One region of the Heyndrickxia acidicola genome, then DNA from elsewhere that is predicted to be linked to it. Evidence: riboswitches for the same ligand, from Rfam matches in the RefSeq annotation. Region 1 holds a riboswitch; each other region holds the start of a gene.
What was found. A riboswitch is a leader RNA that binds a small molecule or an ion and turns the genes downstream of it on or off. The one in region 1 is predicted to bind thiamine pyrophosphate.
Positions count from the first base shown of each region.

Region 1 (3,953 bases):
GCCTAATAAGAGAAAGGTTAAATGGCGTGCTGTCCTAAGCTTAATCGTTGTAGAGCTTTTTATTACCTGGTTTATGCTTGGCACTAAAGTCGGAACATGGGTCATAAATAAAATAGCATCATTTTTTACGTTTCTTATATCGTGTGCAGACCAGGGGATTTCTTTTGCTTTCCCATCTGCAATGGCGAATCCTTCTGTTGATTTCTTCTTTAGTGCATTAATGCCGATTATATTTATTATTACCTTCTTTGATATCCTTAGTTATTTTGGTATCTTAACATGGATTATCGATAAAGTAGGCTGGGTTATTTCCAAGGTTTCAGGTCTGCCAAAGCTGGAAAGTTTTTTTTCATTGCAAATGATGTTCCTTGGTAATACAGAGGCATTGGCAGTTATCCGCCAACAATTAGCAGTATTAAAAGAAAACCGCCTTCTTACGTTCGGAATCATGAGTATGAGCAGTATCTCAGGATCGATCATCGGTGCATACTTGAGCATGGTCCCAGGCGAATATGTATTTGCTGCAATTCCTTTAAACTGCTTAAATGCACTACTTTTGGCGAGTATATTAAATCCAATAGAAGTTAGCAAAGAAGAAGATATTGTATATGTCCCTACAAAAGCAGAGAAAAAAGATTTCTTTTCTACTATCTCTAATAGTATGCTTGTAGGGATACGTATGGTGATTGTGATTATGGCAATGGTGGTCGGTTATGTAGCACTGACAGCCTGTGCAAATGGTATATTGGGATTTTTCATTCACGGTCTTACGGTTCAAAAGATTTTTTCCGTGATATTTAGCCCTTTTGCTTATCTGATGGGATTATCAGGCCATGATGCCATGTATGTCGCTCAGTTAATGGGAATAAAGCTGTCAACAAACGAATTCGTAGCCATGATGGATTTGAAAAAACATGTCCATAGCCTTCCGCATCATACAATTGCTGTTGCAACAACATTTTTGACTTCCTTTGCCAATTTTAGTACTGTCGGTATGATTTACGGGGCAATCAGTTCTATAATGGGTGAAGACAAGTCCCGCATTATTGGTAAAAATGTATGGAAGCTTTTAGTCAGCGGTGTTGCTGTTTCTCTATTAAGTGCGATGTTTGTAGGTTTATTTACCTGGTAAGATAAATAGGAATATAGGAGAGTGTGTTCCAGTAACCTTGGACACGCTCTTTTTAATTGTTTGTCTTTATTTTTTAAGCTGCTGATTTACTCTGCAGGTTCACAGTCGTTTTAAATATAGCAAGTGCTTTTACAGATTCTATTTTTAAAATACAATAAGAGGAAAAATGAAAAAAGAACTATTTACATTGATTTACCTTAGGACTATTATGAATTTGTACAATTTAATCATGTGAAAACTAGGGGTGTCCAGTATGCTGGGCTGAGAGAGAAACGCGTAAGTTTCTTAACCCTCAGGACCTGATCTGGTTCATACCAGCGTGGGGAAGTTAGAATTTTTATGCTCGTTAATGGTGTATTTCCATTAACGTGTTTATGCTAACATCAGCCGGGTCTCTTTATAGATCCGGTTTTTTTCATGCGGTCCCTTGAACTGATTTTGTCCTTTTTAATAAGAACTTGGTTAATTGACTCTGTCGTTTTCAGCTCATTTTTTTACATTAACCTTTCAGCTGAGAGAAAAAGGCGGTTAAACAATCTTTTCATTTAACTGAGCAAATGATAAAAAGGGGAGAATAAAAGAATGCTTACAAATTCAAACAATGAAAAAAATGTATCCATTATGTCCAGTTTTACAGGAAGCAAGAAAGTGTATGTTAAGGGACCAAGGCCCGAAATAAAGGTACCTATGCGCGAAATCCAACTCTCTGATACCAAAGGAACATTTGAGCAAGAAGCTAATTTGCCTGTACGTGTTTATGATACAAGCGGACCTTATACAGATGCTGACTGTCCAATTGATATACGTAAAGGTCTTAGTCCCTGCCGCAGCTGGATACGGGATAATGAAAATATAGAAGAGTATAGCGGCCGTGGAGTAAAACCGGAGGATAACGGTTATAAGAACAATGATTCAAGAGCGAATACCAGCCTGTTTCCAGGATTAAAGCGAAAACCGTTAAGAGCAAAAAAAGGAAAAAATATTACCCAAATGCATTATGCACGGAAAGGGATTATTACTCCTGAAATGGAATTTATCGCAATCAGAGAAAATGTGTCACCTGAATTAGTCCGGGATGAGGTTGCACGTGGACGTGCCATTATACCTGCTAATATTAATCATCCTGAAAGTGAACCTATGATTATTGGTTCCCGTTTTCACGTGAAGATTAATGCGAATATTGGGAATTCTGCCGTTACCTCTTCTATTGAAGAAGAGGTAGAAAAAATGACATGGGCTACCCGCTGGGGGGCAGATACCATGATGGACCTTTCAACAGGGGAAAATATACATACTACGCGCGAATGGATTATCCGAAATTCCCCCGTACCGGTAGGAACTGTTCCAATCTATCAAGCGCTCGAAAAAGTGAATGGGTGTGCGGAGGACCTAAATTGGGAGGTATATCGTGATACGTTAATAGAACAATCTGAGCAGGGAGTGGATTATTTCACTATACATGCAGGAGTGCTTCTTCGTTACATCCCCTTAACAGTAAACAGGGTAACAGGTATCGTATCCCGAGGAGGTTCTATTATGGCTCAATGGTGTCTTGCCCACCATCAGGAGAACTTCCTTTACACTCATTTTGAAGAAATCTGTGAAATTATGAAAACGTATGATGTATCCTTTTCTTTAGGGGATGGCCTTCGTCCAGGTTCCATTGCAGATGCAAATGATGCGGCACAATTAGCGGAGCTGGAAACACTTGGAGAACTCACGGAAATAGCTTGGAATCACGATGTACAAGTAATGATTGAAGGTCCAGGACACGTTCCAATGCATTTAATTAAAGAAAACGTGGATAAGCAAATGAAAGTTTGTGATGAAGCCCCTTTTTATACTTTAGGCCCGTTAACAACAGATATTGCCCCAGGCTATGACCATATTACTTCAGCCATTGGTGCTGCAATGATTGGATGGTTTGGAACGGCCATGCTCTGTTATGTAACACCAAAGGAGCACCTGGGCCTTCCAAATAAAGAGGACGTAAGAACCGGGGTTATCACCTATAAAATTGCTGCGCATGCTGCAGATTTAGCAAAAGGGCATCCCGGAGCCCAAATGCGGGATGATGCCCTTTCAAAAGCCAGATTTGAATTTCGATGGAGAGATCAATTTAATTTGTCATTAGATCCGGAAAGAGCGCTGGAATATCATGATGAAACACTTCCGGCAGAAGGGGCGAAAACATCTCATTTTTGCTCCATGTGCGGTCCAAAATTCTGCAGTATGAAAATTTCACAGGATATACGAGAACGGGTAAAAGAAGAGGATCACCGAAAGGAAGCAATGATTATGGAGGGGATGGAAGAAAAAGCGAAAGAATTTAGAAATACTGGAAGTAAAATGTATCAATAGGATTTTATTAATAAAACTTTTTCCATCGAAGGAAAACACTTATATTTTATATCCAGACATACGATGTTAATGGAGCATGAATTCTTTTCTAATATGCGTTGTTAAAGGACACTGTTAGCTCATTCGTGTGAAACGGCCGTTTCACACGAATGAGCTAAAAAACGAACAGTTTTCAACCTTGTAATTTAACATTCTGTAAAAATTAATGTTACTATTACACCCACATTGATTGATCGAAAATTAACTGTCAGAACCAACAACGCTTGCATATCTGAGTTAAAGCCCAATGTTAATTTGAATTCACCGTTGATTGAAGTGAAAAGTACGAGACTCCTGCGGGATCAGCGTGTAAGGGAAGACCCCGCAGGAGCTTGCGACGAGGAGGCTTCCCAACCGCCCCGCGGAAAGCGAGTGCCTGCAACGGAAATCAACCAGCAGGACCAACAACGCTTGCATATCT
Region 1 is NZ_KV440953.1:1,992,313-1,996,265, reverse strand. It holds gene A5N88_RS09320 (nucleoside transporter C-terminal domain-containing protein) at 1-1,132, shown strand, start outside; TPP riboswitch at 1,363-1,475, shown strand; gene thiC (phosphomethylpyrimidine synthase ThiC) at 1,715-3,493, shown strand; gene A5N88_RS24805 (hypothetical protein) at 3,800-3,953, shown strand, end outside.

Region 2 (8,833 bases), on a different contig from region 1:
TGAATAATTTCCATTATAAATCTCTCCTCTAATCATTTCTTGGAAGTTTACGGAATAACTGGACAGCTAATAACATTTATTTACATCATCTAAAATACAAAAGGAATAAGAAATTTCTTGCTCTTTGTTTATTCAGTAAAGGATGCGGTATAATAAAAATAAATATAAACCACACTAAAAAAAGGCCACCGGTTGCACCCGATGACCTTAATGCACGCAAACTGCTAGAAGTGCAGTGGTTTCATTTGGTAGAGCGAAGAGAAAAAGTAACTTCAAACTCAAACTGGCCAAGGCTTGAGGGTGGGGTTGCTTTTTTCTCGTAACCGTGACTATTGCAATAATTGCAATTAAAGACGTAAATTGAATAAAAAGTAGCGGTGCAGTCTCCCTCTAAATCTTTGATTTAGGTTAGGGGGTGTTAGCCGCTACTTTCCATTTAACCAAGATACTTATGGTAAAGTCTCTTAGCTTCCGTAATATCTTTTGTTCCGTGAACCAGTACACGGCCGTCCGCAAAAAGAACCATCCTATGAGATGCTGCCGTAAAGGAAAGCAGAAACGCATTTCTTTTAATGGTTCCATGGGAGGAAAGCAGTCTTTCCAATTCTTGCAAGTTTCTTTCAATCCGCTGGGCAGGGCGGATCTGTACGGTATCCCTGCCGCATAATACAGCTGTTTTTGTCTGATTAGAGTAGTCTAAAAAGGGATAGGTAGGAGAAGAACCGCAGGATAAACAGCTTTGCTTACGAATTCTATCCAAGTTAATGGCTGTATACTGATTTTTCCATAGATCAAAGGAAATCAGAGTGCTTCGTAAAGCGTTCCAGTCTTCCACCAAAATTTTTAACGCTTCAGCTGTTTGATAGGAAACTACCATTTGAACAGCAGGAGCAATGATGCCGGCCGTGTCACACGTAGCTCCACCTAAAGGAACAGATTCCAACATACAATGTAAGCACGGTGTCGTGTCTGGAATAATGGTGTAGGTCAGCCCATAACTTCCTACACAGGCACCATAAATCCATGGAATACGCTGTTTTTGAGAAATATCATTGATCAACAGGCGTGTTTCAAAATTATCAGTTGCATCGATAATAAGATTCACACCCTTAACGAGAGACTCTATTTCCTGAACCGTCACATCCGCAACAATGCCATCTATCTTAACTTTAGAGTTTACAAGCTGCAGCCTGTTTTTTGCAGCAATGGCTTTTGGCATTCTTTCTTCTGCATCCTCTTCTGTATACAGCACCTGTCTTTGCAAATTGCTCCACTCTACATAATCCCGATCGACAATGGTAATGTTCCCCACACCCGCTCGAACCAACGCTTCTGCGCTTCCTGTCCCCAGTGCTCCTGCACCGATCAAAAGGACATGCTTATCGGCCAGCTTTCTTTGTCCCTCAGGACCGATGTGTGTAAACAATTCCTGGCGAGAATAACGGTCGTTCACACCCTGCTCATCCCTTCAAGCGGACTGCTGGCGGTTGCATACCGTTTTTTTGGAATACGTCCCGCCTCATAAGCAAGACGCCCTGCTTCGATTCCCAGTTTCATAGCCAAAGCCATTTTTACAGGATCTGTTGCCCCCGATACCGCTGTATTTAAGAGAACGGCATCTGCTCCCAGTTCCATGGCAAGCGTTGCATCGGATGCTGTCCCGATTCCCGCATCCACAATGACGGGAACCGTGGCTTGTTCAATAATCAAACGAATATTTAACGGATTCACAATCCCTTGCCCTGAACCAATCGGAGAAGCCCCCGGCATAATGGCATGCACACCCATTTCCTGAAGACGTCTGGCTAAAATGACATCGTCCGAAATATATGGGAGAACAATAAAGCCTTCCTCCAACAGGATTTCCGAGGCTTTCACTGTTTCAATGGGATCGGGCAAAAGCGTTTTAGAGTCCCCAATCACTTCAACCTTGATCATATCACATAGGCCTGAAGCTTTTGCCAGTCTGGCAATTCTTACCGCTTCTTCCGCCGTAGCAGCACCTGCTGTATTGGGAAGCAATGTATACTGGGTCGTATCGAGCATTTCTAAAAAATTGGGTTGGCTTGCCTCAAAAATATTCATTCTACGGACAGCAAAAGTAAGAATTTGAGTTTCAGAGATATCCACCGCTTTCTTTTGAATCTCATAGTTTGGAAATTTCCCTGTCCCAAGCAACAACCGTGAATGAAAAGAATAAGGTCCAATTTTCAACATATTAACCGCCTCCTACAAAATGTACGATTTCAATTCGATCTCCATCAGAAAGTCTAGCATCATCATGCTCTTCTTTTTGCAATATCACCGCATTCTGCTCGACAATCACAACTTTGTTTTCTAATCCAAAGTGCTGTAAAAGTGAACGTATATTTTCTACAGAATCTAGCACTTCCAGCTTTTCTCCGTTAATGTTGAGCTTCATCCGACAACACCCCTTTTTTTAATCCCCGACTGTAATGCAAATGGCGCAAGCATTGCTTTCGCCTCGTCCTTTTCGGCTAGTAAATCGGCCATCAGAATACCTGTAAGAGGGCTAAGTAAAATTCCATTCCGATAATGCCCTGCAGCGACATAAAGCCCCTGAAACTCAGGATGGACACCGAGTATCGGCAATCCATTTGCTGTTTGCGGACGCAGGCCTGCCCAGCTTGCTTCCCATTCTGCACTGGAGATTGCCGGAAGCAGCCTTTGTGCATGTGTCAGCAGCTGTGAAACTCCTTCTACACTTACCTTTTTATCAAATGTATGTTCTATCATCGTCGCCCCAACGAGCAATCGCCCGCCTTTCTTCGGAACAAGATAGCACCCATGAGAAAAAATCGTAGACTCTACTAATGGCTTATGGGTGATGACAGAAATGCATTCTCCTTTTACCGGAAACACCTGTTGCTTCAAAGGGAAGTCTTTTAATAGCTGACTGCTCCAAGCGCCGCTTGCGATGACTACTTTATCGGCAAAAAAGGCTTCACTGTCTGTCAATACTCCGGATACTCTGCCCTCGTGCCGGAGCAAGGCATTCACCTTTGTAAACTCATAAATTTCCGCACCTAAAATAGCGGCAGATTTAGCAAATGCCAACGAAAGATCCGGTGCTAAAACCTGTCCGTCTTTGGGTATGTATATTGCCCCTTTAATATCCGAAGATAGATGTGCCTCCCTTTTTTTAACTTCTTCTGTATCAAGCCATTCCGCTGTTTCCCCTGCTGCCTGTTGACATTGGACAATTTTTTTGAATTTCTCCGCCTCACAATCGGTTAATGCCACTTTCAGCATTCCTCTTTGGACGAGCCCAATGTCAATTCCACTTATTTCCCTTAGCTCTTCTGCAAGATGCGGAAAAAGCGCTCTGCTTTTTATAGCTAATTCAAACAACGGTCCAATTTCTTCCTCGAGTTCAGCCTGTGCCCCAAGCATCCCTGCGGCAGCACTTGAAGCCTCGCTGGCCAGCCGGTTTTTTTCTAGAATTGCTACTTTCTTTCCTTGTTTAGATAGCTGAAAGGCAATGGATGACCCGATGACACCTCCACCGATAATAAGAACATCATACTTTTTCATCTTTTTCCTCCCCCGTTTATTCCTTCTGCATACTCTATGGCAGCTTGCAGGGGATCCTTAGCATTTAAAATCCCTGACATCACCGCTACACCAGCAGCTCCAGCTTTAAAGACGTCAGGAAGGTACTGCAGCTCAATTCCCCCAATCGCAATGACTGGAATTGCGACGGCAGATGTAACAGAAGAAAGTGCCTCTAATCCTCTTGATGGCATTCCAGGTTTTGATGAACTGGGAAAGATATGGCCGAAAAGCAAATAATCTGCTCCTTGCTCTTCAGCGTCTATCGCTTCCTTTACCGAATGAACGCTTTTCCCTATCCTTAAGTGCGGAAAATGTTTTTTCACCGTAGCGGGACCAAGACTATGGAACGCTAGTTGAACCCCTTTCAATTGGGCAGCGGATGCGATGTCCACACGATCATTCACATACAGTTTCTTAGATGGCACCCCAAGGTCCTTCAGCTGCTGAAGAGCTTCCCATAATTCTATTGCACTGCTTGTCTTTTCCCTTAGCTGAATGTCTGTCACATAAGGATGGATTTTTTCAGCAATGTGAACGAATTGTTGAAGAGACATATTGCCATTACTAACTAAATGAAGTTCTTTATTTTTCGTAATCATGAGCACCTCCGAGTTAGAGAAAATAAAAAACCACTTCAAAATGAAGTGGTTTAAATCGCGGCGGCATAAAATTAGTCTCCATGAACGACCGATCCACTTCCCTACGCTGGCTTTAACCAGATCAGGTTCAAAGGGTCTAGAAGTTCACTTCCATCTCAGCCCACCGGCTCCCCTAGTGATATATCAAAATATATAAAATTGTCACATACATCATACCATGACCAATTTTGGTGTCAATATCAAACTTTTTAACCTGCTTTTCTTATTTGGTCAGATTTTCGTAATGTAGAATGCTTTCGGCCATATGCAAAGTATACGACTAAGCCAATCACAAACCATACTAGAAAGCTAATCCAAGACACTGCAGGAAGCTGTATAGCCAAATAGCCGCAGAAAAGGAAAGCTAATATAGGAATATACGGAACAAAAGGGACACGGAAGCCTTTTAGAGATACCTTGTTATATTTACGAAGAAATAAGATCCCAATGGAAACCGTCATGAAGGCCAGCAGCGTTCCGATGTTCACCAGCTCTGCTAATCTGCCCAGGGGTACTAATCCTGCAAAAATGGAAACAAGCACTCCGGTAATCCATGAATTTGCAACAGGTGTTTGTCTTTTCTTATCGACTTTAGAAAAGATTTTTGGTAATAGTCCATCACGGCTAATGGCATAAAATAAACGGGTTTGTCCATAAATCATGACCAGCAATACCGTCGTAATTCCAAGGATGGCCCCTAAGGAAATAAAACCGGCAGCCCAATCCTGATGGATATAGCTTAACGCAAAGGCAACAGGATTTTTCACATCGAGCTTTGGATACGGTACAATACCTGTTAGAATACCAGAAACAACAATATATAAAATGGTACAAACCAGAAGAGATGCAATTATACCAATGGGCATGTTGCGCTGTGGGTTTTTCACTTCTTCTGCAGCGGTTGAAACGGCATCAAAACCAATATAAGCAAAGAATACTGTAGCCGCTCCAGTAGCTACCCCTGAGAAACCAAATGGCATAAAAGGAGTCCAGTTACCCGGTTTTACATACCAAACGCCAACGGCTATAAATAACAGGACCACTGCCAGTTTAATTACAACCATAATAGAATTGAATCTTGCTGACTTTTTGACCCCCTGCGTTAACAGGAACGTGATTACAAGGACAATGATGATAGCTGGAAGATCGACATAGGTTCCATGTGCCGGATCATAAGCACTTGTTAATGCCTTTGGAAAATGAATGCCAAAGCCAGCGAGGAGCCCTTGAAAATAACCCGACCATCCACTCGCAACCGCAGAGGATGCTAATCCATACTCCAAAATTAAATCCCAACCCAGTACCCAGGCAATGATTTCGCCAAAGGTTGCGTAGCTATACGTATAGGCACTTCCAGACACCGGTACAGTGGACGCAAACTCTGCATAGCAAAGAGCGGCAAACACACAGGCTAGTCCGGAAAGAATAAATGAAATCACTAGTGCAGGGCCCGCATGTTCAGCTGCCGCCACACCGGTCAAAACAAAGATTCCTGTTCCAATTATGGCACCAATGCCAAGCATGGATAAATCAAAAGGACCAAGTTCTTTTTTTAATGTCACATCTTTTTGTCCAACCTCATTGATTAAGGCCTGAATGGACTTTTTTCGAAATAAATCCATAATGTTGTCCCCCTGAAGAAGTTTAAATGTTCTGAAAAATTACTATAAAAAATTGTATATCGAAATAATATAACTAATTTACAAGAAAAACAATAGTTTTCTAAAAATAATGTTATTTTTAAATATTAACAAAACATTATTTGCCATTTAATCCTTCTCTCTTACATTTTCACCATTTAACATTATTAATCTCTCAATTCGTACTCTATTTTAATAGAATGTTTTTGATATGTTAAATATTAGCTATCTAAAATATGTATTTGTATTATGCTATAAACATAAAAAATTATAAAAAAAGAGCCTGCTTAAAAGCAGGACTCAAGACGTTTTTTAAAATCAGTCATTCTTCTCAGCATAGTTAAACTCAATTTCACATTCTTTGAGCGGCACAACCTTAGTTTTCTTTATAAACTTATAGCCAAACCACAAGCAGAGGAACATCGGAATACCCAGATAAGCTGCCAACACACTTCCCCAATCAATATGAGGAGCAAGGAAAGCCTGGAAGTTTTGGCCGAGCGTTACAATCAGTCCTACTGCAATCGCAAATATAGGGCCAAATGGGTACCACTTTGCTTTGTAGGGAAGCAGGTCAAGAGAGTAGCCCTGCGCAAGAAAGGCTTTTCTGAAACGGTAGTGGCTAACAGAAATACCCAGCCAGAAAATAAATCCTGTGATCCCTACCGAGTTCATCAGCCATAGATAGACAGAACCGTCTCCATATACGGAAGAGAAGAAAGCAAGCATTCCAATGATCGTCGTTAACACCATCGCCGCAACCGGCACGCCGCGTTTATTAAGTTTGGCAAAGATATGAGGAGCTTGCCCCTTCTTAGCCATTGCATACAGCATACGAGTTGAAGCATACAGACTGGAATTGCCGGCTGATAGAACCGCAGTTAAAATGACCGCGTTCATCAAAGATGCAGCAAAAGCAAGACCTGCCCGCTTGAATACAAGTGTAAACGGACTTACCATAATATCATTACTTTGTAGGTTCGGGTTTGTGTACGGAATAATAAGACCTACCACAAAAATCGCTAAAACATAAAAGAGGAGAATACGCCAGAAAACATTGCGAACGGCTTTTGGGATATTTTTAGCAGGATCTTCACTTTCCCCAGCGGCAACCCCGACAATTTCCGTTCCTTGAAAAGAAAAACCAGTAGCAAGAAAGATGACAAACGTACCGATTACACCGCCGCTAAAAGGAGCCTTCCCAACTGTGAAATTATGAAAACCAATAGCCTGTCCACCCATTACACCAAATATCATGAGCACACCTACTACGAGAAAGACCACAATGGCAGAAACCTTTACAAAAGAAAACCAATATTCCCCTTCACCATACCCTTTTACGTGTAAATAGTTTAATAGAAAGATAAGTGCTAAAAACGAAAGGCTCCATAGTATAGATGGGCTATGCGGAAACCAAAATTTCATGATCATGGTAGATGCTGTCAGTTCAGCTGCAATCGTCATGGCCCAGCTAAACCAGTACGTCCATCCAATGGCAAATCCAAAGGCAGGATCCACAAATTTTGTTCCATAGGTGCTGAATGCGCCGCTTGTTGGCATAAAAGCGGAAAGCTCTCCCAGGCTTGTCATGACAAAATACACCATTATCCCAATAAATACATAGGCAAATAACGCCCCGCCAGGACCTGCAGAATGAATGGCAGCACCACTTCCTAGGAAAAGGCCCGTTCCAATCGCTCCGCCAAGCGAAATCATTGTTAAATGGCGGGCTTTTAATCCGCGTTCCAGCTTATTTTCTTTGGAGACGCCTTTCTCTAAATCCATTATCTCTCTTTTCTTTAATTCCATCCCCTTCAGTCCTCTCCGTTGATAAATCACATAATAAAACGCTTACATTTTCTTCTAAAATCTATGTCTCAACTAGTAAGAAAATATAATGTAAACGTTTGGTACTATTCCCCTTTCTAAACCCATTATTTTTTGACTGTATACAATTTGTCGAATTTAAAAAAATCTTACATGGAGAGAAAACAAAAGTCAAGAACAATCAGGAAACAAGAGATTAATACATTTTTAAAAAGACTCCTTTCGTAAACTTTGTTACTATTTGACACATACAAAATGATTAAAAAATAATGTTCAGTATAGGATTTTAAAGTGGATACAAAAAGATTCCGCTAACACAAACATACAAAAAATGGTGCACTCTTCTTATGAAAAGGTTGCACCATCATATCTACTATATTGTTCCTTAATGTTTTAAAGGTTGTCCCTCATATGCTTTTACATCAAGAGGAGCCGCAAGAAATTCTTTTGCTTTTGCCACAAAGGATGTAAAGTGCTCGCTTGCATTATGACTTGCTACTGCTGCTGCATCCTGCCATACCTCGACCATTGTGAAGACATTTTCTTTTTCTGTGTCTTTTTTCAGATCATACGAGATATTTCCGCTTTCTTTTCGTGATGCTTCAATCAGTGGTTGAAGCTCTTTTAAAAATGCCTCTTGTTTCTCGGGATTAACAGTAAGTCCTGCATGAATAATGATCATTAAAGGTCATCCTTTCTTATTCCTTTTTTATTATCTTACTTCCACTGTGCAACTTTATCAATTGGGAGTCGAACAGATGGGTGTCCGCTGTCAGCTGCTTTTCCGATCGAAATCAGCATGACAGGTACATAGCGTTCTTTGTCGAGACCAAACGCTTCTGCAATTTGATCCTTTTCGTATCCGCCGATAGGGTTGGTATCATATCCGAAAGCACGGGCAGCAAGCATAATTTGCATGGATACTAATCCTCCATCAATCATGACTACGTCTCTCATGTCTTCTTTTGAAATGTTTTCGTAGTACGCAGTAAATGCGTTCAAAATTCCTTCTTTGACTTCTAAAGGCATAAAGCCTTTTTCAACAGCACTTCCATAGATTTCTTCAGCATTCTCGAAGTTATTCATATCACCGAATACAGCAATCACTGCAGCAGATGTGTCAACTTGATTTTGGTTGAATTTAGCAAGTGG
Region 2 is NZ_LWJG01000004.1:140,793-149,625, reverse strand. It holds gene A5N88_RS23110 (thiazole biosynthesis adenylyltransferase ThiF) at 437-1,453, opposite strand; gene A5N88_RS23105 (thiazole synthase) at 1,450-2,217, opposite strand; gene thiS (sulfur carrier protein ThiS) at 2,219-2,422, opposite strand; gene thiO (glycine oxidase ThiO) at 2,419-3,555, opposite strand; gene A5N88_RS23090 (thiamine phosphate synthase) at 3,552-4,175, opposite strand; TPP riboswitch at 4,257-4,359, opposite strand; gene bcaP (branched-chain amino acid transporter BcaP) at 4,424-5,836, opposite strand; gene A5N88_RS23080 (amino acid permease) at 6,173-7,663, opposite strand; gene A5N88_RS23075 (putative quinol monooxygenase) at 8,067-8,363, opposite strand; gene A5N88_RS23070 (nitroreductase family protein) at 8,399-8,833, opposite strand, start outside.
Region 2: linked by a shared signal. The riboswitch ahead of A5N88_RS23090 (thiamine phosphate synthase) and the one ahead of thiC (phosphomethylpyrimidine synthase ThiC) in region 1 are both predicted to bind thiamine pyrophosphate.

Region 3 (9,843 bases), 960 kb from region 1:
GTTGGTTCTAACGTGAAAAGTCATTCACGACCACGATGAAGAACGGCTCTTGTTGCACCTAGCTAGTTTTTGTCCTTCATGACCTTTATTAAGTCCTTTTCCCGTGAATCCAATCCCAACTCACAATGGAACTTGTCCGTCCCACTGGTATCTTTGTAATCTAAAAGTATTCACCATTTTTCCTCTGTTAGCGCAATGATGGACAAAGTTTCCAAAAACACTTTTGCAATTTATTGACCTTACAAGTTTTAAAAAGTAATATAACAGAGAGAGTGGAAAAGAATGTTAAAATTGAGTGTTGAAGCCTAGAAATTACATCTTATTGGAGAGAAAAATGAAAGAAATCAGTAGTCTTCCGGATTCAAAGATATACAGAACTGTTGTTGTTATTGTAATCATTTTCATGGCAATAGGGATTTTATCTTCTCCCGAAAGAAATCTGCATGCTGCAATCATGTTACATCTGTTTTTTGTTATAGTTGTTTCTGCATGCCTGATTATTTACCCTAAGAGAGAATCTAATTCGATTAAAGGTCTCATTGTTTTTTTGATTGCGGCTTATTTTTATACCCTCTTTTTTATCTATCCTGAAACAATATTAAATTTTATTTTCATTGCCATCCTTCCTGGCATTGCTATTGTCTTTTTTCATAAACGGATCTTTTATACGATTCTCACATTCAATCTTCTGCTTTCTGCAGGGTTATTTATCTATGCCTATTCTTTTGATAAAAAACAGGAATATCATTATTTACTCAATGACTTTTCAGGAAATCTACTTGATTTCTACAGCAGCCAGGTCATTATTTTTTTTATTTTTGTAATGACAAATGCACGAATGGAAAGACTGGCAATCTACTATGAGCAAATTCAAAAGACGGAAAGATTTAAAACGACAGGACAGCTGGCTGCAGCAGTAGCCCATGAAATTCGAAATCCGATTACGGTTGTAAAAGGTTTTTTGCAGCTGTATAAGGAGGACAGGACTTTGAATGAGGGCTCGCACCGGCATTTCCATCTCATGCTGGAGGAATTGCAGACGGCTGAAAAAGTTATAAATGATTTTCTCTCACTTGCGAAGCCTGCTGTTGAAAGCTCTGTTTTATGCAATGTAGGGGAAGGAATTAATAGTGTGGTAGATTTGCTTCAATCCTATGCCTCTATGAATAATACAGCCTTCTCTATATCTATCCATGAACATGTGAATATTTATTGCAGTAAGGTGGAGTTTAACCAGATTCTTGTGAATCTAATAAAAAATGCAATAGAAGCAATGGACCATGGAGGTATGATTTTCATCACCACAGAAAGGGAGGATCGAGAGCTTGTGGTAAGTATCAGGGACACTGGGATGGGAATGGAGAGCAGCGAGCTTAAAATGCTTGGAAGCCCATTTTATTCTTTAAAATCAAAAGGCACCGGGCTGGGGCTCATGATTTGTTATAACATCATTGAAAAATATGGAGGATCCATTCAATTTTCCAGCTTAAAAGGTGAAGGGACTACCGTAAGGCTTACCTTTCAAATTAAAACCCAGTTATCATAGTCCCTTTTAAGCGGTTTTCTTTTCTTGCTATTCAGTTTCACATATAATTAACGATTGATTGGCATTGTCATTTTATTATATTTAGGCGAAAGGCTCTTATAAATAAAAACTGCTGGTTTTTAGCTTATTCCAGTGAAACGGCCATTTTACTTGAATGAGCTAAAAAGCAACAGGATCCTTTACAAAGCCAATCGAAATAAATTCATCTATATGAGGAAGGGGAAAACAATCATCATGAAGAACGTAGCGTTTAGAGATGTACTGACCACCTTCCAGTGGGTCATCTTTTTAATCGCCAACTGCATTACGATTCCCATCGTCATTGGCCATGTTTATCATTTTTCTTCTGGACAGGTAATTGAAATGATGCAGAGGACTTTCCTGGTCGTAGGAATCAGTTCCTTACTTCAAAGCATAATGGGCCACCGTTTATCCATTGCGGATGGTCCTGCAGGCATTTGGCTGGGCGTGTTTATTATTACAGGGAGCTCACTGGCTAGTGCTGCACAGTACCAAAGCGGGCTTGGTACTCTCGAAGGAACCATGCTGATTGGTGGGATTACACTAGGTATAGCAGGAGCAACAGGCCTTATTATCAAGCTTCAAAAACTGTTTACTCCTATCGTGACAGGAACCTTCCTCATCTTGATTTCCATTCAGCTTAGCGGCACCTTTTTGAAAGGGATGCTGGGGATTGCGTCCAGCGGCGATGTAGTTAAGCCATCGCTTTTACTTGTAACGGTTCCATTGTTTTTAGCTGTTTTATTTTTGTCCCTTTTTGGCAAGGGCTTTTTTCGAACATATGCCGTTTTAATTGGAATTCTTGTTGGGACCATTCTATTTCATTTGATGGGCTGGGGATCAGGTATGGAGGGGAAGAACCGGGTATTTTCAATTCCGGGCTTCTTTTCCTGGGGTAATCCGCATTTGAACATTAGTATGGCGGTGACAGGAATAATTATTGGGCTTGTCCTGATTTCCAACCTAATTGCCACAATCACCGCAGTAAATATGGCCGTACATGATTCATCGGAACTGGAAAGCCCTGTCTTGAAACGGAGCGGAATCATTGCAGGTATTAATACCCTTCTTTCTGCTGTTTTTTCCGTTGTAGGGAACGTTCCTTTATCGACCACTGCAGGATTTTTAAAAATGACAGGCAGGGCAGAAAGGCTTCCATTTATTTGTGGAAGCATCCTTCTCGTTATTATATCCTTGTTCCCTGCCGTATCAATGGTTTTCACATTGATTCCAAGCCCAGTAGCATATGCAGCAATCCTGTCTTCTTTTTGCCACATGGCGATTATCGGCTTTAATACAGTCTTGCTGCAAAGGGTAGACCAACGGCGTGCCACAATCTTTGGCCTCACGATTGCAATTGGTGCTGGAAGCATGTTTATTCCTTCCTCCGCTCTTGTCAAACTGCCTACTCTTGCCCAGTCCATTCTTGGAAATGGTTTGCTGCTTGGATTTATCGTAGCGGTTCTTATGGATGTGTTTTGGAAGGAAAAAAAGGAAAGCTTAGATTCTCAAGAATAATGGGCGATTAATTTAGTTTATCAATGAAAAAGGAGTGGACGGTTTTGGATCCACTCCTTTTTTCAGCTGCCATGACTGCTGAATATTTAAATTAGCGGACGCTCTCCGCTTTTTTCTTTAATTTTTTTACTTTAAAAAAGTCTCCGCCCTTCTTTTTGGCATCATCCGTATTCCAAAAAATCTCTTTGTTGACCTTTTTAAAGGCAGGGATATGCTTGGAACAATGAATATAGGCTTCATCAATATCGATGACGACCCATCTTTCGGGCTTCTCTCCTTCTTCTTCCTTTATTATGTTCATCACAGAATCAGGGAGGTGCAGGTCTGTTAAGGCATCATTCTCTATTATTCTCGCACGTCCATTTATATGTAATCCAATCTGGTTATGGAGAAAATCAATAAATAATAAACCAATATGAGGATTTTCCACTATATTTCCCAAGCTCGCCATTACACCGTTTCCCCGGTATTCAGGATAAAAGATTGTTTTTTCATCCTTTACTCTGACAAAGCCAGGCAATCCTGCTTTAAAGGAAGAATCACAATTGCCGTTTTGATCGGCAGTAGAGATAAATACCATCTCTTGCTGGGAGATGAATTCCTGCATGGCAGGATTCAGATAATTGATTAGTTGATTATCATAAAAAGCGGCCGCTCTTTTTTCCGTTTGATATTTTTTTTGCAGCATGTGCTCTCCTCTTAGCTCCATGGCAGAACACTTCCTTTCTAACTACACGATGCAAGTCTTTCTACCCACTATAACCAAACCCATATAGTTCTGCAAACATTTTTAGTTGTTTTAAAAAAAAGACTCGTGCTAAAATGAAGATACATTAAAAACAGGGGAGCCATGAGGCTGAGAGGATGCTTTTCCTGCATCGACCCTTAACCTGATCTGGGTAATGCCAGCGTAGGGAGTTTCTTAGGATCCATAATCTAAGATATTCTATGACTTTTTACATAGAAGGCTTCTCTGCGTCATTCAGAGGGGCCTTTTTCATTTGTCATGTTTACCTTTATTCATGAAAGGAATCATAATGAAGACATTCTTTTATAAATGGCAATTAAAAAAAAGAAGAGCAAATGGTGTTGGCAAAATCGAGTCAGGTTTAATCAGAAGGTCATTTTAATAGAGGAGGATGTTTATGTCTAATCAAGTAACAGTTTCTTTTTCAGTAGTACCGCATGTCCAAACAAAGGATCTATACGCTGTTGTAGATAAAGCCATAGAGGTTGTCCAAAACTCGGGTGTCCGCTATGAAGTTGGAGCAATGGAAACCACGATGGAAGGGGAATTGGATCATCTCCTGGATATTATTAAAGAAGCACAGCATGCATGTGTTCTGGCGGGGGCAAGTGATGTGATCACTTCCATAAAAATTCATTATCGGCCGAATCAGGGTGTTACCATCGATGAAAAAGTCGGCAAGTACCGTATGGAATAATGAGAAAACGGAAATATTCTAATACATTTATTACAATAATATGGTTTATTCTCCTGTTGATTGCCTGGCAGGCTGCGGTAACTTTTTTTCATGTGGAAGGCTGGATTCTACCGAAGCCCTCAGACATTGTCAGCAGTTTGATGGACAATCAGGTACTGCTGATATCAAATACAATTCAAACCCTTGAAGAAGTATTGATCGGCCTGGTGGTGGCAGTGGCAGTTGGAATGGCCCTGGCAACCATTCTTGATGCTGTACCTTTTTTGAAAATACTGGTAAACCCGCTTCTTGTGGTATCCCAAACGATACCAATAGTGGCGATTGCCCCGTTATTTATTATTTGGTTTGGCTTTGGCATGCTGCCGAAGGTTTTAGTGGTTGTGCTTGTTTGTTTTTTTCCTATTTCATTAAGCATTTTGGAAGGATTTCAAACGGTGGACCAAGCGATGTTGAACCTTTTAAAAACGATGAATGCTACGAAATGGCAGGTTTACAGAAAAGTAAAGTTTCCAGCCATTTTGCCTTATTTTTTTTCAGGATTAAAAATTGCAGTTACGTATAGTGTGATGGGGGCCATCATTGGAGAGTGGCTGGGAGCAAGCGATGGTCTGGGTGTCCTGCTAACACGGGCTACCAAATCATTTATGACTGCACAATTATTTGGTGTTGCAGCAGTCATCGTAATTGTGACACTGATTATGTATGCGCTTGTTGAAGCATTAGCCAGAATGTTGGCGCCTTGGATTTATAGAAAGGATGATGATCGTTCATGAAAAAGAGTATACTGTTGCTGCTTACAGCATTATTGATAGTCGGGATTGCCGGCTGTTCCTCAAACCAAGGACAGCAGGCGAAAAACAGAAAGGTTACAGTAGTGCTGGATTGGTTTCCTAATACTAACCATACTGGCTTATATGTAGCCCAAACGAAGAATTATTTTAAGAAACAGGGACTTGACGTCAAGATTATTCAGCCAGGTGAAAATGTTACTGCTGAACAGCTTGTTGCCTCTGGAAAAGCTGATTTTGGGGTGAGCTACCAGGAGAACGTCACTATGGCAAGAGAAAATGATATTCCCATTGTATCGATAGGAGCCATTATTCAGCACAATACCTCTGCGTTTGCTTCTCTTGCAAAGGATCATATCACTTCACCGAAGGATTTTGAAGGAAAGCGTTATGGAGGCTGGGGGGGCCCTGCAGAAGAAGCAACGATTAAAACAATTATGGAAAAATACCATGCGAATTATAATAAAGTGAAGAATATCACGCTTGGCGAAACAGATTTCTTCAAATCAATTGGCCGCGACGCTGACTTTGAATGGATTTACTACGGCTGGGATGGAATTCAGGCTAAGCGCAATGGCGTTAAAATCAACACGATTTATCTTAAAGATATAAATCCTGCCCTTGATTATTATAGTCCTGTCATCATTACGAGTGAGAGGCATGTGCAGCAGGACAAAGACCTTGTGAAGAGATTTATGAAGGCTACCTCTCAAGGCTATCAATATGCGATTGCTCATCCAAAACAGGCGGCTGATATTCTGGTTAAGGATGTTCCAGGCTCCAACAAAGGGCTTATAGAGGACAGCCAAAAATGGCTTAGCACAAAATATCAGGATGACGCAAAGGAATGGGGAATTCAAAAGCAGTCCGTTTGGGAAAATTACATGAATTTCTTATATGATAACAAGGTTATTAAGAAGAAAATTGATGTTAAATCAGCCTATACAAATGAATTTCTTCCGGATGGACAGAAATGACAGGAATAGAAATAAAGGATGTTACCAAGCGGTTTAATGGCAGGGAAGTCTTAAATAATATTATGGTTTCGATTAAAGAAGGGGATTTTGTCTCCTTTGTAGGTCCAAGCGGTTGTGGAAAAAGCACGTTGTTGAATATCATTGCCAATATTGAACAGGCAGACAGCGGCAACGTGTTATATGAAAATGAACCTATTGTTAATCAGAATGCTATTAGCTATATGCCTCAGCAGGATTTGCTGCTTCCGTGGAGAACTGCCCTTCAGAATATCATTCTTCCGCTTGAATTGGAGGGTGTTCAAAAAAACGAACGGCTGAAAGCGGGGATGGAGGTATTAAAGCAATTTAGTCTTGCAGATTATGCCCAACACTATCCTGATAAGCTTTCAGGCGGCATGCGCCAGAGAATCAGTTTTTTAAGAGCCTATCTTTGCAGAAAACCGATTATGCTTTTAGATGAGCCATTCGGAAAGCTGGATGCTTTTACGAAAATGGAGGTTCACCGCTGGCTTTTGGATTCATGGGAAAAAGGCAGGCAAACCATTGTCATGGTAACGCATGATTTAGAAGAGGCCATTTTACTTTCTGACCGGGTTTTTGTCATGTCACAGCAGCCTTCTTCAATCATAAAGGAAGTGGCTGTTTCCTTACCAAGACCTCGCACAATGGATCAGATGATGTCAGATGAATTGAAGAAAGATAAAGCTATCATTCTTGAAAATCTGGCTCCTTATATTAACAAATAAAAAAATGCGCATTCATTAGGGATGCGCATTTTTACTTTTGAATCTGTTGACCTGCCAATTGTTTGCTGCTTCAGGCACATGAGGCTGTTTACCGGGTTCCTTTAATGCGATTTTCGAGAGTATCTGTTCCAATTACTAAAGTAAATATTAACATTGAGCATTTGCTGAGTTCTTACGATTTGGCCTTGAGGGATATTAAAACATCCTCGAGTTCCAGAGCGAGCTGATTTAGATTCACTGCCTCATTGGAAACTTCATCGACATAGGCATTTTGTTCTTCGGATGCAGCGGCAACATGGTCCATGCTGGTTGAAAAGTCTCTTGAGATCATTTTAATACTTTCTATTCCATCTACCATTCTGCTTGTTTGGCTATTTACGCCCTTTACAATCTGTGATACTTCATCTGCCTCTGTAGTTATTTTTTGAATGGAATGGGCAATCTCCTCAAATGCCTGTTCTGTTTTTTGCACAAGCTCAATTCCATCCTGTAAAACCGACGAACCATGCGTGATAGAAGAAACAACTCTTTTTGTTTCGATACCAATTTCTTCGATCAAGCCTTTGATTTGGGCAGCTGCTTGTCCAGATTGATCCGCCAGCTTGCGCACTTCATCAGCCACCACTGCAAAGCCCTTGCCATGTTCACCAGCACGTGCAGCTTCAATTGCAGCATTTAAGGAGAGCAGATTCGTTTGAATGGCGATGTCGCTGATCAGACTGATAATGTGCTGGATATGCTTTGATTTTTCATTCAGAGAGTGAACCATTTCTGACGTTTCACCTACGGTTTGCTGGACAAGGTTCATTTGAGCAACGGTTTGGTTTACCAGTGTATTGCCCGCTGCAGATTTAACGGTTGCCCGCTGTGTAGCTGCTTCCGCATTAAGCATGGATGTAGCGGCCTTTGCCATGCCATTTGATATGGATGAAACCATATTTGATGAATCCATAGCTGTATGAAGCTGGCGTTCAGTGCCGCTTGCTACTTCGCTGATAACAATGGCTATTTGGTCTGATGCCTGCTTGGACTCCTCAGAGGTATGACGCAATTTTTCAGAGGAGAGTGTAACCATTTTTGTACTTTTTTCTAAATGGCTGATCAGGCTGTCCAATTTTTCTGCCATTTGATTAAAACAAATAGATAAGGTTTCAATTTCACGGCAGGAGGTGGTCATAGGCATTCTTGCTTTGAGATTGCCTGCAGCTACTTTTTCCATTGCAGCTTTTAAACTGGAGATGGGTCTTGAAACTCTTCTGACTGTTAGAAAACCAATGAAGCTTGCAAAAATAATGGTGGCCAGAGTGATGCCAAGCATGATATTACGGTTATGGATTGCCGGCTTTAAATATTCGTTAGCATTAAGGGATAAGACATACAAGGAGTCATCGAGTTCCATTTGTTGAGAAATGCATAAAGTGATTCCGTTATAATGAATCAAGCCCTCTTTTTGCTTCAATGCTTGCTGAATAATTTCCGCTGGAAGCTTGGGTAATATAGTATGGAAGCCGGAAAATTCTTTTACTGCTCCATCCTTGGTAATCATAAACTGTGCTGGATGAAGGCTGGCTTGATTAAAATTATTGCGGTTTAACGTTAGTGCATAACCGAGATTTCGGTCGAATTCTTCTTTTGGGACTGTGGCCTTCAGCATGGTAACTTTTTGGTTGATGACATCAGCTGAAGAAACCATCTGTTGTTCAACCGATTGGATTATAGACTGTTTATTCGTTTCATAGCTGTAAAAGGCAATGAGAGATGAAGAAATGATAATCATTAAAATAAATGGGTACACCAAAATGCTTTGAAGACTAAGTTTGTTAAACATGTGTGACGGCAGCCTGGTTAATTTGATCAAGTTGTTTTTCCTCGCTTTAACGTTTTGGTAGGGAGCAAAAAGCCAGTCTGTTTTTATGTGGTAAATCATGGAGTTAGTGGTTCTTTTTGCCTAATCTTATATCTCCATTTAAGCCTTTTAATATTAAGATTATGTAAAGAAACCGTTAAGATTAGATAGACTTTAACCCACTAAAGCGAACATCACCGGCCTGACAGCTACAGGACGGTGATGCTTCCGGTTTTATATTTGCTGAGCCTTTGGCATGAAGGATCCAGCTCTGTGATTAAGTGGGTAAGCGAGTCGGTTTTAGTAACCATATATTCTGATAATCGGTCCAGCTTATTTGTGGTAACAAGCCCAGCAACCTGTGAGGATATTTCAATCATCTTCTGCTTCATATAGGCTTCCTCCAGGTCGAGATCGGTAATTCCTTCGTCAGGGTGGATACAGTAAATCCCCAGGAAACAGATATCAGGTCTAAAACGGGATAATGCCTCGATAGCTAATGAGCCGGTGCATACCTCTGAGTTTTTAAAGATGGCTCCCCCAATCATAATAGTATCAACCTTTTCAAAGGAGCTGAGCGATAAAGCAATACGCGGGCTGTTGGTAATAACGGTGCACTGCAAATCAGCGGGGAAATATTGAACCATATGGCTGGCGGTTGTGCTTCCATCCAGAAGGATAAGCTGCCCGTTCTTTATTAAGGAAGCGGCTTTTTTTGCCACCAACTTTTTTTCCTCGACTAATACATGTTCACGTTCTTCGTATTTAGTATGTGACGGAGCAATAGGAAGTGCACCGCCATGCACTCTTCTGATGAGACCGCGGGCGCTTAATTCCCTCAGGTCTCTGCGTATCGTATCCTCTGAGACATTTAATTCCTCGCAAAGCTCAGAGGCGATGACTTTTCCCTTTGTATTTAAAAGATGGAGGATTTGGTCCTGCCTGTCCTCTCGCAG
Region 3 is NZ_KV440953.1:2,946,587-2,956,429, reverse strand. It holds gene A5N88_RS13840 (ATP-binding protein) at 335-1,546, shown strand; gene A5N88_RS13835 (purine/pyrimidine permease) at 1,781-3,085, shown strand; gene A5N88_RS13830 (pyridoxamine 5'-phosphate oxidase family protein) at 3,177-3,773, opposite strand; TPP riboswitch at 3,917-4,019, shown strand; gene A5N88_RS13825 (MTH1187 family thiamine-binding protein) at 4,231-4,530, shown strand; gene A5N88_RS13820 (ABC transporter permease) at 4,530-5,303, shown strand; gene A5N88_RS13815 (ABC transporter substrate-binding protein) at 5,300-6,295, shown strand; gene A5N88_RS13810 (ABC transporter ATP-binding protein) at 6,292-7,041, shown strand; gene A5N88_RS13805 (methyl-accepting chemotaxis protein) at 7,214-8,869, opposite strand; gene A5N88_RS13800 (DeoR/GlpR family DNA-binding transcription regulator) at 9,097-9,843, opposite strand, start outside.
Region 3: linked by a shared signal. The riboswitch ahead of A5N88_RS13825 (MTH1187 family thiamine-binding protein) and the one ahead of thiC (phosphomethylpyrimidine synthase ThiC) in region 1 are both predicted to bind thiamine pyrophosphate.

Region 4 (9,843 bases), 2.0 Mb from region 1:
GATGGCTGCTGTACGTATAAAGGATTTTTCCTTATGTTGTCTGTCTTCGTGATTTTCGTACGATGGACTGGGTTTTTGCGGGAAATAGCAAATAAGATTACGAAAAGAGCCGTTGAAAAATACTGAATAATGGTGCAGATTATTTGAAGCCGGAGCTCCTCTTAGATAAACTGATATGGATAGAAAATGTATCCAGGAGGTCGTGCTATGAAATTTGTTGCCATTGTGGGAAGTCTTAAAAAGCAGTCCCTTAATCGAAAACTTGCAGCCTATATTCAGGAACGTTATAAGGAAAAAGCGGACATTGAGATTCTTCCTATCGAAAAGCTTCCGTTTTATTCAGAGGATGAGGAGTTGAACCCTCCTTCTATTGTGACAGACATTAAGAAGAAAATTGCCGATAGCGACGGGATTATTATCGCGACGCCTGAATATAACCACTCTATTCCCGGCGTGTTAAAAAACGCGCTCGATTGGTTTTCACGTGTAGATAGAGTAATGGTCGGCAAGCCTGTTATGATCGTAGGCGGGTCACCTGGTATTTTAGGGACTGTCCGCGCCCAGGTTCATCTGCGCCAGATTTTGAATTCACCAGGCATTTCTGCTTTGGTTCTTCCGGGAAATGAGGTATTCGTAGGTGGTCTTCATGAAAAGCTTGATGAATCAGGACATCTCACACATGAACCGACTTCTCAATTCCTGGATGGCGTAATGGATAATTTTCAAAAATGGGTTGAAAGAACAAAAGGATTTTAAATTTTAGCATGGTAGGCAGGGGGCAGGAATATATAGGGTCCTGCCCCCTTTGCTGCTGGCAGGGAGGCTAGTGTGAGGAATGCTTTAGAAAATATTGACAAAATAAATGGAATCGCTTACAATTTTCAAGAGAATAAAGAGGCCATTCGGAAAAATGACCTTTTTAAATTGGAATTTCCCAGTTCCTTATTGTAAAAGCCTGCATATTCAGTAAAAGAGTAAGAGATTCTGCAGATTTCTTCTTTTTTTAGGATGGCGGGTTTTTTGGTGTGAAAAAGAGAGGTAATTAGATAAAAAGAGACACAAAGCCCTCCTGAGCAAGAGTTTAGGAGGGTTTTTGGGGATGGCCATGTTGGATGAATGGAGGATCTGTCAGTAGATGGAGGAGATTACGAGGGAATGCAGGTAGTTTTAAAGAAAATGCCGGAAGAATGGAAAAGAATGCTGGAAAATGAAAGAAAATGCAGGGAAGTTTTGAATAAATACAAGAAAGCTTCAAATGAATGCAGGAAATCTATGAAAAGCACAAGCGCCTTGCACATCGGCGTACGGTTTTCAGAGTCTTTAACTGAGATATAAGGAATACAAAAAAAGCACCGACCTCCAATGGGCCGGTGCTTTTAATTGAGAATTTTAGCGAATAATTGAGAATGATGAAATCGTGTTTACGAGCTGGCTTATTTTACAGAAGATGCTTCTTCCGGAATAGACAAACCAAGTCCTTTGGCTACAAGTGTGCCGTATTCAGGGTCAGCCTTATAGAAGTGCTGAATTTGGCGAAGCTTGATTTCGTCTTTTTCGACAGGCTTCATTGCCGCCACAATATTTTCAACAAGGCGGGCTCTTTCCTCTGTGGTCATCAATCGATATAAGTCGCCTGCCTGTGTGTAATGATCATGGTGGTCGTAGGCAGTACTGTCTGCGGTGCCGGAAACCTGATAGGCTGAAGGCTTATGTTCAGGTGCTTCACTTGGTCCGCCATAGCTGTTCGGCTCATAGTAAACAGAGCCGCCGCCATTGCCGTCAAAGCGCATCTGGCCGTCACGCTGGTAGTTTCGGACCTCCGCTTTAGGACGGTTGATTGGCAGATGGTTGTGATTGGCGCCGACACGGTACCGGTGAGCATCTGCATAGGCAAATAAGCGGCCTTGGAGCATTTTATCAGGCGATACCTCTACGCCCGGAACAAGTGTGCCAGGAGAGAAGGTGGCCTGTTCCACTTCCGCAAAATAGTTCTCCGGATTGCGGTTTAACACCATTTTGCCAACTTCAATCAGCGGGTAGTCCTTGTGTGACCAAACCTTTGTCACATCGAATGGATCGAAGCGGTACGTATTCGCATCCTTAAGAGGCATGATTTGAACGTAGAGCTTCCATGCAGGGAAATCGCCTTTTTCGATGGCATTGTAAAGATCCTCTGTATGGTAATCAGGATTTTCACCTGCAATTTTAGCTGCCGCATCGGCAGAAAGGTTTTTGATTCCTTGCACTGTTTTAAAGTGGTACTTGATCCAGACGCCTTCTCCGTCCTCGTTGACCCACTTGAAGGTATGGCTTCCGAAGCCATCCATGTGACGGAGGGTGGCAGGAATGCCGCGGTCAGACATCAGGATGGTCACTTGGTGCAGGGATTCAGGAGATAAAGACCAGAAATCCCATACTGCATTGGGATTTTTCAGGTGAGTGGCCGGATGGCGTTTTTGAGTATGGATAAAGTCAGGAAACTTAATCGCATCACGAATGAAGAAGACAGGAGTGTTGTTGCCGACAATATCGTAGTTGCCTTCTTCTGTATAGAATTTAACCGCAAATCCCCGAGGGTCCCGTACTGTGTCCGCAGATCCAAGCTCACCTGCTACAGTGGAGAATCGGATGAACAAAGGAGTGCGTTTGCCGACTTCAGACAGGAAGTTTGCCTTTGTATAGGCAGTCAGGTCGTTGGTTACTTCGAAGTAGCCATGAGCCCCTGCCCCTTTCGCATGGACGACGCGTTCTGGAACACGTTCTCTGTTGAAGTGGGCAAGTTTTTCTAATAAATGAACGTCCTGAATTAAAGTAGGGCCGCGGGATCCTGCTGTGATCGAGTTTTGATTGTCTCCAACCGGAGCACCCCAGCTTGTCGTTAAATTCTTTTTCTCATTGGTCATGTACAGTCACCTCTTAGAATTTAAATTTGTTATTGTTAATAATAACATCTCTCAATATAAAATCAATACTTATTTATAATTATTTTAAATAAAAACCCATTATAATGTTCAGCCGATTTGCAGAGCTGCTTTTTTGGCACTATTACACTCTATGTATAAAACGGCCAAACAAGAATGGGAAATTCCTTTAGTTAAGTAAAGGGGTCAGACCCCTTTAGTGCTTTAATCTATTAAATCGGCACGGTGGTAGGGGTGAGACGAGAGCTTTAAAAGTAAGTTAGGGGCAGTACTTGCAGATGCAATGGGACGAGGAGACTTTCAACCGTCCGCGGCAAAGAGAGCACTTGGAGCAGAAGCCTTCATACCTTCAATAAATTTTCATGATGCCGCTTGTTCCCAGCTTGATAGAATGAATGGAATAAAATAGAGTATTATATAGAATATGTAAATTTGGAGGTTTTTTATGATATTCATATTACTGGTCTTACTGGTTATCGGGATGTCTTTGCTCTCTTCGCCCACGATAAAAGGGAGGCTAGGAGAGTTTGAGGTTAAGAAACAGTTAAATAAACTCGATGCGGAAGAATATACCGTTTTGCATGATGTTCTTTTGCCGACTGTGAAGGGAAAGACCTCCCAGCTTGATCACTTAGTTATATCAAAAGCTGGGATATTTGTGATTGAGACCAAAAACTACCGCGGATGGATTTACGGAAGCGAACGAAGCAAGCAATGGACACAGGTCATCTACAAACGAAAGGAAAGGTTCTACAATCCTATTTTTCAAAATTACGGCCATATCCAGGCGCTGAAACAAATTGTTGGAGAGCAGTTTCCAATCCCTTATTACTCTTTGGTTGTTTTTTCAGAAAGGGCTGTTTTGAAAAAAGTGGAAGTATCCGCGTTAAACACTCATGTCCTTCAAACAGAGCAATTGTTGAAGTGTTTAAAGGGCTACCATGAAGAAATGCTGAATCCCATGCAGCGAAAGGGAATTCTTTATCGGCTACAAGCAAGGTCGATTGAGGGAAAAGAGGCAAGAAAGGGCCATATTGAACAAATTAAAAAGGATCAGGCTGAAAAAAAGGCCCAAATTAAAGCTGGGATTTGTCCAAAATGCGGAGGTAGCCTTGTACAAAGGAAAGGACGGAATGGTTCCTTTTATGGATGCAGCCAATTCCCTGCATGCCGGTTTACCTCCTGAAACCGGCTTTAAGGAATAGAGGATGAACGCCCGGAAATCGGTCGAAAGGCTGGTATCAGGGGGTATCAAATAACTCTTCTAAAAGGGATTCGCCTGTGCTGAATCCTTCGTTTGCAATCGTTCTCAAAAAATAAAACTTCGGCTGCTGCAGGTACCGGGTTTTTTTCTGCTCCCGCTCGATTTCTTTGGTCAGCCTTGCCTTTTCAGCTTCAAATTCGTCAGGAGGAACGGCATACGTAAAAGTAGAGCTTAAGGTGTTATAGCGGACTTTTATTTCTTCTATTTCTTCCCGGTCTTTTCGGATGACGACATGGTAGTGGTTCTCTCCGTCTTCTTCCAAAGAGGCAGAAAAGTTAAGCTCCATATAGTCAGCGTTTACTTTTTCATTTTTTGTTTTTACCACAAATCCTCTTTCGCGAAAATATAGCTCAAAATCGGAAAGGAAATCGACCAGCTTTTCACGCAGAAAAGGCCGGACATTCTCTAAATAAAGGTCCTGATTTTGGCTTTGGAGCGCATAAAGGAGACTTTCCAATTCCTCAATTTCCTTCGTCACATCATGTTCCATATCTATCACCCTTGTCTTTTCAATCTTACTACTATTATACCTTTCTTCCAAAATAGATACACTCCATGATCGAGACAAAAAGGGGATTTTAATCGTTCTTTTTCACAGAAAAATAGAATAGGTGTATCATACATGCATTTTCAAATGCTCATATGCTTTGAAGTTCCACAATCCCAAGAGGAGGGGACATCATGCTGGTGTTGAAAAATGTAAATGGATATGACGGCAGGGGAGGTCTTTTGCAGAACGCCGCTATTTTTATTGAGAATGGAAGGTTTGGGAAAATTGGAGAGTATGTGCGGACTCCTGAAGGCTGCGAGGTTCTTGATATGGCGGGAATGATCTTGACACCCGGCCTTATTGATGTGCATACACATCTTGGTGTGCAGGAGCAGGGGGTTGGCGTGGAGGGGCGGGATTACAATGAAACCAGTTCAGCCGTCACACCCCAGGTACGCACACTGGATGGCATCAATCCGATGGAAACGGGATTCATTGATGCAAGGCAAGCGGGGGTTACCACCGTACAGGTTATGCCCGGAAGTGCCAATGTGATTGGAGGGGAAACGGTGGTGTTGAAAACGGCGGGAGATATTGTCGATGAAATGGTCCTCAAATGTCCTGCCGGGTTAAAAGCAGCTACAGGTGAAAATCCTAAACGAGAGCATGGGCAAAAAGGGAGACCGCCAGTGACACGGATGGGGATAGCGGCCCTCCTCAGGGAAGAATTGATAAAGACTCAGGATTATTTAGAAGAAAGGAAAAAGGGGAAAGCAGAACGGAACCTTGGGCTGGAGACGCTAGCCAAAGTGTTGAATAAAGAAATCCCTATGCGCATACACGCACACCGTGCTGATGACATTGCCACTGTTTTAAGGCTGAAGAGAGAATTTGATTTTAACCTGACGATTGAGCATTGTACGGAAGGGCATCTCATTGCCCCTTTTATCGCAAAGCACCAGGTTCGTGTGTCAGTGGGCCCTACAATGTCAGCCCGTTCAAAGGTAGAGCTGGCCAATAAAGGCTGGCATACCCTGGTGGCGTTGGCAGAAGCCGGTGTTCCTTTTTCCATCACAACGGATCATCCCATTGTCTCCATTGAACACTTAATGGCGTGTGTCATTCTGGCTGTAAAAGCCGGTGTCAGGGAGGAGCTCGCTCTTCAAGCTGTGACATTGAATGCGGCTCTGCATCTTGGGGTGGAGGATCGGGTCGGATCTGTTGAGGAGGGAAAGGATGCGGATTTTGTCGTGTGGAGCGGTGATCCTTTTGATCTTCGCAGCCGGGTGCTGATGACATTTATTAATGGAGTGCAGGTGTAGGCTGAGGTTTTGAAGAATAGTACGTGTTAAAGAGGAGGGGGAAGAAAGGTGAAACAAATTATTGCGATGGGCGGAGGAGGTTTCTCCATGGAGCCGGAGAATGTCCTTTTGGATCAGTATGTATTAGAGCAAGCACGCTGTTCGGTTCCAAAGATCTGTTTTATCCCCACAGCCAGCGGTGATGCCGAAAGCTATATCGAACGTTTTTATCATGCCTTTCAAAAACTTTCCTGCGTACCGTCACACTTGTCTTTATTTAAGCCACCGGCAAGTGACTTAAGCGATTTTATTATGGAAAAGGATATTCTGTATGTAGGGGGAGGCAATACGAAGAATCTGCTCGCCTTATGGAAGGATTGGGGACTGGATCACCTATTGAAAAAGGCGTGGGAAAATGGAAAGGTTTTGGCGGGAATCAGCGCTGGTTCCATTTGCTGGTTTGAGGAAGGGATGACGGATTCCTATGGCAGCGATTTAAGACCGCTTTCTTGCTTAGGTTTTTTAAAAGGGAGCAATTGTCCGCATTACGATGGGGAAGAGGAAAGAAGGCCATCGTACTATCAGGCGCTGCTGGAAGGCGATATTCAATCAGGCTATGCTGCAGATGATGGGGCTGCCCTGCATTTTATGGGGCAGGAGCTTTATCGTGCAGTGAGCTCACGGCCTTATGCAAAAGCCTATCGAGTGGAGCGGGCAGGGAATGCTGTGATTGAATCGGCCATTGTGACCGATTATCTTGGCGAGGATGGCAAGGAGGATGAAGGTGTGGCGCTTTAGTTAACTAAAGGGGTCTGACCCTTTTAGTGCTTTAAAGTGAAGAAGGGGTCTGACCCCTTTTGTGCGTTAATGAGCTAAATTACGGCCATTTCGCGGTTTTGACTTTACTTCACAGCTGACTCACGCTATGATGATAGAAAATGAATATCTATGATTCTACTAGGGGTGCCTGCTTTTGGGCTGAGAGAAAAACTGTGTTTTTTAACCCTTTGGACCTGATCTGGATTGTGCCAGCGTAGGGAAGTAGCAGAGGGAATTATTATTCTTTGTACATCGCTATTTCAAGCCAGGTCCTGTCAGTGGGATCTGGCTTTTTCATTTGGCATAAAGAATAGGAGTGATCATAATGGAATTGAATTTTATAAGTGAAGCATTGGAAAAGGTGAGGGTTCAAAACCCTCTTGTACATAATATTACCAATGTCGTCGTAACGAACTGGACAGCAAACGGGCTGCTTGCTATTGGAGCATCTCCGGTGATGGCCTATGCTGCAGAAGAGGTTGCGGATATGGCTGGTATATCGAGTGCGCTCGTTTTAAACATCGGCACATTAAACCCTGTAACGGTAGATGCCATGATTTTGGCTGGGAAAGCAGCAAACAAACAAGGCATCCCGGTTATTTTTGATCCTGTCGGTGCAGGGGCTACATCTTATCGGACAGAAACAGCTCAAAGAATAATGAGAGAAGTAAAGCTTTCTGTAATCAGAGGAAATGCAGCTGAAATTGCCAATGTAGCAGGAGAGGCATGGGAAATCAAAGGAGTCGATGCAGGAAATGCAAACGGAGATGTGATGAAGCTCGCTATTTCAACGTCTAAAAAACACAAAATCACAGTCGTCATTACCGGAAAAACAGATGTGGTGACCGATGGAGAGACTACCTACACCATTTCGAACGGAGATCCTCTATTAACAAAGGTAACGGGAACAGGCTGTCTTTTAACATCGGTCATCGGCGCCTTCGCTGGTGTGGAGAAAAATGCAGTTAAAGCAGCTGCAGCTGCATTGGTGGTGTACGGAGTCGCGGCAGAGAAAGCTGCACACTTAGCTGCTGATAGGGGACCGGGCAGCTTCCAAATAGAATTTTTAAATCAATTATCAAAGGTTTCTGCAGACGATATTCAGGAAGCTGGGTCTTTTTCAAAAAGGCAGTCTTAATTTTTAACAGAAAGGATGAGGCATCATGAAAAAAGCATTAACCATTGCGGGATCAGACAGCGGCGGCGGTGCAGGAATTCAGGCAGATTTAAAAACGTTTTCGGAGCTTGGAGTATATGGAATGTCTGCTCTTACCGCTGTAACGGCTCAAAATACGCTAGGTGTTCAGGCGGTTTTTCCAATGGAGCCTGCAGCGGTTGCTAAACAAATCGATTCCATCGGGTCAGATATAGGAACGGATGCGGTTAAAACCGGAATGCTGTTCAGTGCCGATATTATTGAGGCGGTTGCGGAAAAAATTAAACACTATCAATGGGAAAAGGTTGTAGTCGATCCTGTCATGATAGCCAAGGGAGGGGCCTCACTCCTTCAAAAACAGGCAATTGCCTCCTTAAAGCGATACCTGCTGCCGCTTTCGATGATTGTAACGCCGAATATTCCTGAAGCAGAGGTTCTGACGGAAAGGGCCATTCGAACAATGGAAGATAAAAAGGCAGCTGCCGAGCGAATCATTAAGCTTGGAGCAAAGCATGTCATCCTGAAGGGCGGACACGATGAAAATCCCGAGGAATCAGAGGATCTCCTTTACGACGGCCACACGTTCACTCTTTTTCAAAGCAAACGAATCCAGACAAAAAATACTCATGGAACAGGGTGTACGTTTTCAGCAGCCTTGACTGCAGGGCTTGCGCAGGGGCTGCCTGTTAATCATGCTGTTTCAAGAGCCAAGGATTTTATTCAGGCTGCTATTCAATATGATCTTGGGATTGGAAACGGTCATGGACCAACCAACCATTGGGCTTACCGGGAGTATGCTTTAAATAAAGGGTCTGTTAATGCTCAAGGTTGATATTGAGCTAAAAATATTGGAGTGAAAACGCGAGACTCCGGAAGCGAAGAGGCTCGCGAACAACCGTCGGAAAGCGAGCGCCTGGATTGACATCAACAGGCAGGATGAACAGAGCCTAAACAAAAAGGAGAAAGTATTCAATGATTAGTCGGATGGATAGAGAGACCATTAAGCAGGCTTTAAAGGTTTATTTTATTATGGGAAGCACGAATTGTCTTGCATCTGATCCCGGCAAGATCCTTAAAGAAGCCATAAACGGAGGTATCACCTTATTTCAATTCAGGGAAAAAGGCTTGAATGCATTGGCAGGAAAGGAAAAACGTTCTCTTGCTATGCGCCTTCAATCTATATGCAAAGAGCATGGCATTCCTTTCATTATCAATGATGATATTGAATTGGCCATTGAATTAGAGGCAGATGGGGTGCACATTGGCCAGGAGGATGAGCCCGCAGAAGCAGTCCGTGCCAAGATTGGAGACCGTATCCTTGGCGTTTCTGTCCACTCTCTTGAAGAGGCTGAGGCTGCCCAGCGAGCCGGCGCTGATTACTTTGGAATTGGACCGGTTTTTGCTACGGTAACAAAGGAGGATGCTAAGCCTGAGAGAGGGACCGTCTTGATTGAGATGCTTCGTGAAAAAGGCTTTCAAGTTCCAATCGTGGGAATCGGGGGCATTCATGCGGGAAATGCAGCCTCTGTGATCGAGGCAGGCGCAGACGGTGTTTCTGTCATCACAGCGATCAGCACAGCAAAGGATGCAGCTGCTGCCGCAGCTGAATTGAAAAAAAGTGTAGGGGTATAACAGGAGGATAAAGGTCTCTAATGCGGTGCGGAGTAACCCCATTAGCCATTGTCCTGTTCAGCACTTTTAAAAAATAGTCGGCAGTGCCGGCTGCAACGCCATGTTACAAAGCTGTCCTGTTATCAACTGTCTGTTGGTGGCAGGCTTTTTTAATACTAAAATGGAATTTTTCCATTTGATATGAAAATTTATTTTCCAGATAAAATGAAATAAATTTATCGACAAAATGCTGCATGAAAGAAGGTGTGTGCGATTTTATA
Region 4 is NZ_KV440953.1:4,039,324-4,049,166, forward strand. It holds gene A5N88_RS18850 (NADPH-dependent FMN reductase) at 208-756, shown strand; gene A5N88_RS18855 (hypothetical protein) at 1,156-1,335, shown strand; gene katA (catalase KatA) at 1,434-2,903, opposite strand; gene A5N88_RS25910 (NERD domain-containing protein) at 3,367-4,107, shown strand; gene A5N88_RS18870 (hypothetical protein) at 4,163-4,726, opposite strand; gene A5N88_RS18875 (amidohydrolase) at 4,867-5,997, shown strand; gene A5N88_RS18880 (Type 1 glutamine amidotransferase-like domain-containing protein) at 6,046-6,774, shown strand; TPP riboswitch at 6,926-7,033, shown strand; gene thiM (hydroxyethylthiazole kinase) at 7,121-7,933, shown strand; gene thiD (bifunctional hydroxymethylpyrimidine kinase/phosphomethylpyrimidine kinase) at 7,959-8,783, shown strand; gene thiE (thiamine phosphate synthase) at 8,927-9,583, shown strand.
Region 4: linked by a shared signal. The riboswitch ahead of thiM (hydroxyethylthiazole kinase) and the one ahead of thiC (phosphomethylpyrimidine synthase ThiC) in region 1 are both predicted to bind thiamine pyrophosphate.